One region of the uncultured Bradyrhizobium sp. genome, then DNA from elsewhere that is predicted to be linked to it. Evidence: predicted binding sites of a transcription regulator. Region 1 holds the regulator's gene; the other holds the start of a gene.
What was found. The regulator LexA, encoded in region 1, represses DNA repair genes until DNA is damaged. The targets are predictions, from matches to a motif close to TGTTCNNNNTGTGTTCNG.
Positions count from the first base shown of each region.

Region 2: a site for LexA is predicted at 2,459-2,476, ahead of ACFE72_RS11880 (helicase-related protein). Genes of this name have one in related genera too.

Region 1 is NZ_CAXUNQ010000035.1:15,150-19,547, reverse strand. Features, by position in the region: gene ACFE72_RS16690 (HAD-IA family hydrolase) at 1-149, shown strand, start outside; gene glp (gephyrin-like molybdotransferase Glp) at 159-1,370, shown strand; gene lexA (transcriptional repressor LexA) at 1,550-2,260, shown strand; gene ACFE72_RS16675 (ComEC/Rec2 family competence protein) at 2,273-4,398, opposite strand, start outside.
Region 2 is NZ_CAXUNQ010000018.1:23,931-28,328, reverse strand. Features, by position in the region: gene ACFE72_RS11880 (helicase-related protein) at 1-2,379, opposite strand, end outside; gene ACFE72_RS11875 (DUF3108 domain-containing protein) at 2,785-3,642, opposite strand; gene rpmB (50S ribosomal protein L28) at 4,084-4,389, shown strand.

The DNA.
Region 1 (4,398 bases):
TGAAGGAGATTGGCGTGCCTGCGTCACGCATTGTGTTTTTCGATGATCTCGCAGAAAACATCGAGGGCGCGCGGGCGCGCGGGTTGGCCGTCGTTCATGTCGGATCAACCCGCGACGTGGCGGACGCGCTGGCCGCGCTGGGAATTTAGGAGATTTTGGTGGCACTGATGCCGGTGGCCGACGCGCTGTCAGCGGTTCTCGCGGGTGCCGAGGCTCTATCCCAGGAGATGGTCGCGCTCGATGCGGCGCATCACCGCGTGCTCGCACGCGACATCGCCGCACGAAGGACCCAGCCGCCGCAGGCGATGTCCGCGATGGACGGCTATGCGGTGCGTTCAGCCGACGCCTCAACGGTCGCCGCACGGCTGCGGGTGATAGGCGAGGTCGCCGCGGGCCGACCGTTCGAAGCGGCGTTGCACGCAGGAGAAGCGGTACGGATTTTCACTGGCGGGGTGATCCCGCAAGGCGCCGACGCCGTGGTGATCCAGGAAGATACGGTACGCGACGGCCCCATCATCTCCCTCACCGAACCGGCGGTCATGGGGCGGCATATCCGCCCGGCCGGCGTCGATTTCTGCGAAGGAGACGTGTTGCTGCGTGCCGGCCGCCGCCTCACCGACCGCGACCTGTCGCTGGCGGCAAGCATGAATTATCCGCAACTCGGCGTGCGACGCCGGCCCAAGGTCGCCGTGCTCGCCACCGGCGATGAATTGGTGATGCCGGGTTCGACGCCCGGCCCCGGCCAGATCGTATATTCGAACGGCTATGCGCTGCGGGCGCTGGCCCGCGCCGAGGATGCCGACACTGCCGACCTCGGCATCGCCGCCGATACGGTCGCGGCCACTACCGACGGCATCCGCCGCGCGCGAGATGGGGGCGCCGACATTCTCATCACCATCGGCGGCGCATCGGTCGGCGACCATGATCTGGTCAAGCGAGCGCTGCAGGCCGAGGGCGTTTCGATGGCGTTCTGGCGGATTGCGATGCGGCCCGGCAAGCCGATGATGCACGGCCGGCTCGGCTCCATGCGGGTGATCGGCCTGCCCGGCAATCCGGTGTCATCCTATGTCTGCGCCTTCCTGTTCATGGTGCCGTTGATTCGGGCGCTGTCGGGCCGTTCGGACGTTCATCATGCAACGGAAACGGCCGTGCTGGGACGCAATCTCGCCGCCAACGATGCCCGCGAGGACTATCTGCGCGCGCAGCTCGAAGAACGCTCCGACGGTGGTTTGGTCGCCACTCCCGTCAACCACCAGGACAGTTCATTGTTGGGAAATCTCGCTGCGGCGCGGGCGCTTGTGATCCGTTCACCGTTTGCTCCCGCGGCGTCCGCTGGATCGCCCTGCGTCATTCTCAGGCTGCCGACGTGATGCTCCACGCACCTGCCTTGCTCGAAAACTTCGTTTTGTTGACGTGAAATTAAGTGGTTGCGGAACACATATGGAACATATAGGGTCCGTTCATGATTTGTTTCGAGTAATTCGCCCGCAACGGAGTCTCCCCGACTTCTCGAAATCGAACGGCACTATCAAATTGAGGATTGGCCGAGATGCTCACGCGCAAACAATATGAACTCCTGCGATTCATCAATGAGCGGTTGAAGGAGGCCGGCGTTCCCCCGTCTTTCGATGAGATGAAGGACGCGCTGGATCTGCGTTCCAAGTCCGGCATCCACCGGCTGATCACGGCGCTCGAAGAGCGCGGCTTCATTCGCCGCCTCCCCAATCGCGCCCGCGCCATCGAAGTCATCAAGCTGCCGGAACTGTCGGGCAATGGCGGCAGCAACGGCCGGCGCGGCTTTACCCCTAGCGTGATTGAAGGCAACCTTGGCAAGGTCCGCCCCAGCACCGGCGGCAGTTCGGAGGACGATTCCAGCCGTCCGGTGTCGGTGCCCGTGATGGGCCGCATCGCGGCCGGCACTCCGATCGAGGCGCTGCAGACCCGCAGCCATACCATCAGCGTGCCGCCGGACATGCTCGGCTCCGGCGAACACTACGCGCTTGAGGTCCGCGGCGATTCCATGGTCGACGCCGGAATCCTCGATGGCGACATGGCGCTGATCCAGCGCAACGAGACCGCCGAAACCGGCGACATCGTGGTCGCGCTGATCGACGAGGAGGAAGCGACGCTAAAACGCTTTCGCCGCCGTGGCGCCTCGATCGCGCTTGAACCCGCCAACACCTCGTATGAAGTCCGCATCCTGCCGCCGAACCGGGTGCGGATTCAGGGCAAGCTGATCGGGCTCTATCGGAAGTATTGAGCGGGCTGGCGGCTAATCTTCCATCTGCAGATCGGCTTCGGCCGGGGTCGCGTCGAGGGGACGCGCCGCCGCGGGACCGGGATAGCTGTTTTCCGGTTCGGTTGGCTCGCCAGCCGCCGGCGACCAGGGGCGATCCGTCCCGTCCGGCTTGGCCGCATCGATCACAAAACCGCCCGGGGTTCGCCGCAAGCTGGTCGCAAGACGTTTTTGCAGCAATTCCCGGCCGATCACCAGCGCCTTGCATCCAAACGGAGCCTGTCGCGCTGTGATGATGACCGCGGCGCGTCCGCAATCATCCGACAGCGCCTCGGGCCGCAGCACCAGTGCTGCGAACGTCCCATCCGCCAACGGCGTCACGCAACCCGCTGCGTCGCAAGAGACGCCGCCGCTAAGCGAAACAGCCTCCGGGATCCGCGCGTCCGCGTCCGCTGCGAGCCATTCCTTGACCAGGAACGTATCCTTTGCAGTCCGCATCAGATGCAGGCGCCCGTCTTTGCCTCGCACGCCGACATTGCGCGCATCGCCCGAGATCAGAATGTCCGGCCGGGGCGCGCAGAGCGCCCATACAATCGCGATCCCAAGGGCGCCCGCGCCGCTCCAGCGCAACGGCGTCCTCAGCAGGCCGAACAGGATGATCCCCGCGGTCGCCGCAATCAGCGGCCCGGTGCCGAATGCCACCATGCGGCCGATGGCCCCGGGCAGTGCCGCGACCCATTGCGCGACCGTGATCATCCAGTCGATGCCGAATTCCATGATGCGCCAGAACACGCCGTCGAAGCCGAACGGCATCGCGACAAGGCCCATCATCCCGGCCGGCATCACCATCACCGACACCACCGGCATCGCCGCAAGATTGGCGACTACCCCGTACGGTGTCACGCGATGAAAATGAAACGCGGCGTAAGGCATGGTCGCAAGGCCCGCGACCAGCGATGCCAGCGCCAGCATCGCAATCTCGCGCCCACCCCATAAGGCAGCCCGCGCGGTGGCCGAATGGTCCGTCGCAGCGAACAGCGCTGGCATGCCCGTCTGTACCAGCGCTACCAGTCCCAGCGTCGCTGCGAACGACATCTGGAAGCTCGGATGCACCAGCGCTTCCGGCGCAATCGACAGCACGATCATCGCTGCCACCGCCAGGGTGCGGAACGTCACCGCGCGGCGGTCGACCATGACCGCAATCAGAACCACGGCGGTCATGAAGAACGATCGCTGAGTCGCAACCTCGGCGCCGGACAGCAGAAGATAAAACAGAGCCGCCGCCAGCGCCGCGGCGGCAGACCACTTCTTGATCGGGAACGTTACCGTCAAGGTCGGAACCAGAGCCAGCGCTGCACGGACCGCGAAGAACACCACGCCGGCGACCACCGCCATGTGATATCCCGAAATCGACAGCACATGACCGAGGCCGGAGATGAACATCGCGTCGTTCACCGGCGCCGAGATGGCGTCCCGCCGCCCCGTCAGCAGGGCGGTCGCGATGGCGCGGCTATCGCCGCTGAGAACCGTGCGGATCCGCGCGTCAATGGCGTCGCGCAGCCCTTGCATGAAGGCCGCATAGCGCAGCGACACGCCGCGGCTGAACGGCGGATCCAGGGTCTTGATGGCGCCCATCACGAAGCCGGACGCACCGATGCCCTGAAAATACATGTCGCGGGCGAAATCATAACCGCCGGGCCGCAGCGGCGCCAACGGCGGCAGCAGCCGCGCCTTCAGTTCGACAAAGCTGCCGACCGCGGGCGCGGTGGCCTTTTTCACGGAGAGGCGGACGCGCGCCAGTTTGGTCTGTTCGCGCGGGCTGTCCATCTGCACCACCCGCAACACGAAGCGGTCAGTACGTTCACGCTCCTCCCGCGTCTCGACAAAACCTTTCAGCGACACCGCATAGATCGGCCGCGCCAGCACGCCATGGGCGACCCGCGCCGTTTTCAGCGTTGCGGTGGCGAAGCCTGCCGCCAATGCTGCCATCATGACGATTGCAGGAAACGCCTTTTGCCGCCGCAACAGCCATGCCGCCGCGCAAAGCACCGCTGCGGTGGCGGCAACCGCCCAGGCAACCGGCTCGCGATCGGCGGCGAAGTAAAACGCAATCCCGGCCCCGAAGGCGACCGGTATCCATGGCAGCAACCGCCCGGCGCCGG
Region 2 (4,398 bases), on a different contig from region 1:
CGTGATCACAAAACCGCGGCCGTCGAACGCTCCGGCGGGCTTTTCGCCGAGCGCGCCCGGCCGCCACGACAGCGCCGGACGAATGAGGTCGGCCAGACGCTCCAGGATATCGACGCGCACCGCGCGTTCGCCGCATTGCTTGTAGCCCAGGATACGATAGGCATCGCGATCGAGCTGCTTGTCGACCGGAAACGAGGTGCGGCCGCTGCCGGCCAGATGCTGCGCGCCGGACAGCGCAGAAGTGTCGACACCGTCCTGCTTCTCCGACCACAGCAGCGAGGCCAGCGCGCGCGCCGCAGGCTTGAGCAGCGCCGGAACATAGATGTGATAGGCGCCGAACCGCACGCCGTATTTGCGTAAAGACGCGCGCGACGGCTGGTCGAGGTCCTTCATCTCGGCCGCGATCCTGGCGCGCTCCAGCACGCCCAGCGCTTCGATCAGCTGGAACGCGATGCCGCGGGCGATGCCGGTGATATCCTCGGCCTTGTTGAGGTCGAACAGCGGGCCCAGCAGTTTCTCGATGTGGGTCTTGAGCCAGAGGTCGAGCCGCGCCTGCACCGCTTCGCGCGGCGCGCCGGTCAGCCGATCGTCGGAAATGATGCGGATGCGCGGATGCAGCACGTTGTCGGTCGCAACCAGCCTGGCGACGGCGTCGCCGGTCCAGCGGATGGTGCCGTCCGATGCCAGCACGAACGCATCGTCTTTCGCCGCCGACAGCTTCTCGGCGCGGGCGTCGATCTCGCCGGCCAGCGCTTTCTGCGCCGTCGCCTGCAAGGCCTTGGCGTCGGAACCGGCCTCGGCCGCATCAGGCGCAAAGGTGAATCCGTCGAGGCGGCCGATCACATGGCCCTCTACGATCACTTCGCCGGTCTTGCCGATTTCCGTATTCAACATCGTGTTTTCCCGCAGGCGGCGCATCAATACACTGGTCCGGCGATCAACGAAACGCTCCGTGAGCCGTTCGTGCAGTGCATCGGACAATTTATTTTCGACGTCGCGCGAAATGCCCTGCCAATGTTCGGGATCGGCCAGCCAGTCCGGCCGGTTCGCCACGAAGGTCCAGGTGCGGATCTGCGCGATCCGGTGCGACAGGGTGTCGATGTCGCCGTCGGTGCGGTCGGCCTGGTCGATCTGCGCCGCAAACCAGGCATCCGGGATCCTGCCCTTGCGCATCAGAAAGCCGAACAGCGTGGTCACCAGTTCGGCGTGCGCGGCCGGCGACAGCTTGCGATAATCCGGGATCTGGCAGGCATCCCACAGCCGCTCGACGGCGGCGGCGCCCTGCGCCATGTCGCGAACGTCGCCATCGCGGGCGGCGTGATCGAGCACGCGCAGGTCCTCCGCGACCGGCGCACGGGTCAGCGCCTCGTGCGACGGGTTAAGCGCCAGCGATACCTGCAGGGCGCCGAGCGAGGAAAAATCCAGCTTCGAATTGCGCCATTGCAGCACTTTGACGCTGTCGAAAGTGTGGTTCTGCAGCGCGTTGACCAATTCCGGCTCGAACGGCGCGCAGCGCCCGGTGGTCCCGAACGTGCCGTCGCGGGTAGCGCGGCCGGCGCGGCCGGCGATCTGCGCGAATTCCGATGGATTGAGGCGGCGGAATTGATAGCCGTCATATTTGCGGTCGGAGGCAAAGGCGACGTGGTCGACGTCGAGGTTGAGCCCCATGCCGACGGCGTCGGTCGCCACCAGGTAATCGACGTCGCCGGACTGGAACATCGCCACCTGCGCGTTGCGGGTGCGGGGGCTGAGCGATCCCAGCACCACCGCCGCGCCGCCATGCTGGCGCTTGATCAGTTCGGCGATGGCGTAAACTTCATCGGCGGAAAACGCGACGATCGCGGTGCGCCGCGGCTGCCGGGTGATCTTGCGGTCGCCGGCAAATTCGAGCTGCGACAGTCGCGGCCGGGTGACGATACTGGCGCCCGGCAGCAGCCGCTCGATGATCGGACGCATGGTGGCCGCGCCCAGCAGCAGCGTTTCGTCGCGGCCGCGGCGATGCAGGATGCGATCGGTGAAGACGTGGCCGCGCTCGAGATCGGCACTGATCTGTATTTCATCGACGGCGAGGAACGACACCTCCAGGTCGCGCGGCATCGCTTCCACGGTGGAGACCCAGAATCGCGCTTTCGGCGGTTTGATCTTCTCTTCACCGGTGATCAGCGCGACCGAATCGACGCCGGCGCGATCGACGATCTTGTTGTAGACCTCGCGCGCGAGCAGCCGCAGCGGCAGCCCGATCACGCCGGAGGAATGCGCAAGCATGCGCTCGATCGCAAGATGGGTCTTGCCGGTATTGGTGGGACCGAGCACCGCGGTGACGCCGGCGCCGGGAGCCCTGCCGTTTCCGGACATCGGCGTGGGAGAAGAAAAGGCCATATGTTTAAGGGAATTCCTGCGTCGCCGGCGTTGGTATATGTTTCACAATGCGACGCCTGCCAGGTCGCGGCTTAAGCTTCGGAACGGGTAAGGAACGAAACACGCCCGAATCGCTGACTCGGAAGATTGCAGGCCCGGCCGCCGCAACATCTCGCGTTGGCGCGCGACAGGCAACACTAGATCAAGTTTGTCGGCGTCGAACAAGCGGTGGTTTTTCGGTCAAATCCTTAAAGCTGGATGCGATTGGGAGTCGAATCAGAAGCCGACCGGAGTCAAGCCGGAATCCTGCCTCGACTGGTCATACGCGGGCTTGGCCCGCGTATCCATCCATCTTCGGAAGAGCCGTTTCGAAGGGGATGGATTGCCGGGTCGAACCCGGCAACGACAACGGATGGATCATCGGGCTCACTGGGTTTTGGCGACGCGGGGCGGCGAGGCCTGGGTCAGGAACTGAGTGGCTTCGAGCATGCCCATGCCGAGCGGGGTCGGAATCATCATCCGGAACGGCACCAGGATGCGGGTGCCGGCGATCGGCGCGAACCAGGCCTCGATGTTGCGCTGCGCGGCGAGCCATTTGATCGCGGCGCGGTCGGGGATGTAGCCCGCGATCGGCGTAAAATACACCGCGCACACCACGGCCGGACCGGAATAGCCCCGTTCGGCCCGCACCGTTTCCATCCGCTTGTAATCGAGCCTGAGTTCATAGCGCATGCGGCCGTCGAAGATCGCGCCTCCCGCCCGGCACGCTTCGGGGCTGAGCGGATCGGCGGAGCCGGGCACGCGCAGCAGCGAACCGGTCATCGGATCAAGCACGCCGCGGCGATGCGCCTCGGTGACGACGATGCGGTCAGGATCGACCGGCGGCTCCGGCTCGATGGCGAATTCCTTGATATTGCCGGCGGCAAGCGACATCCGGATGGTTTCGGATTTTTTCGACGAACGCACGGTGGCGGAATAGTTTTGCGGCAGCAGCGCGCCGCCCACGATGCGGCCCTGCGAGCCGCCGGTGCCGGAGCCGGAAGCGAATGCCTGCAGCAATCCGGACGTGCCGCCGGAAGCCGACGCCGAATACGCATCGTCGGAAATGTCGATTACCCAGGTGCCCTTGCCGACGGGTATGCCGGCAAGCGTCACCTCATAGCGCGCGTCGAGCTTTCCCTGCGCCGCGGCGGGCGGCGCAGCCGCGAGCAGCGCGAGGACCGCAAGCGCGGCGAACCGTAGGGCGGACAAAGGCGCCGTTGCGCCGTGCCCACCAATCGTCATTCCGGGACGCGCCTCCTGGCGCGGGTCCGGAATCCGTAACCCCCGCCCGTGGTTATGGATTCCGGGCCTGCGACTTCGTCGCGCCCCGGAATGACGATGCTGATGGTTTGAATTTGCCGGTTGCGACATGCGATCTGTCATTTAAGCAAAAACATCCGGCAAACAACGCGATAGTGCCCGGTTTGGTGGAATTCGGGCGCGGCTGGCTGAAGTCGTTGGAACCGCATGGTGTCGGCAGCGAATACGCCGTTTATATGGTTGGTCCGCCTGCAAAATCCGCTTCTCACCGAGCTTCGGCGCGTCGCCCTGCTGCGGGCCCCGATATCTTGACGCAGCAAGGCGCATTGCCTATACGTCCGCGGTTCCTGAAAGGATCAGATTTTCAACCCCCGCCGCGCCTTCGAAGGGCCGCGAGATGCGGGCGACAAGAGGATTTTCGCGATGTCGCGGCGCTGCGAATTGACGGCCAAGGGTCCCCTGGTCGGCCACAAGGTGAGCCATTCCAACATCAAGACCAAGCGCAGGTTCCTGCCCAACCTCTGCAACGTCACCTTCATGTCCGAAGCGCTTGGCCGCAATGTCCGCCTGCGCGTCTCCACCCATGCGCTCAAGAGCGTCGACCACCGCGGCGGGCTGGATGCATTTCTGCTCAAGGCCAAGGGGCCGGAATTGTCGCCGCGCGCGCTGGACTTGAAGCGGGCGATCGAGAAGAAGAAGGCGGGGGAGCCCGCGGCGAAGGCGAGCTGAAGCTTCCAG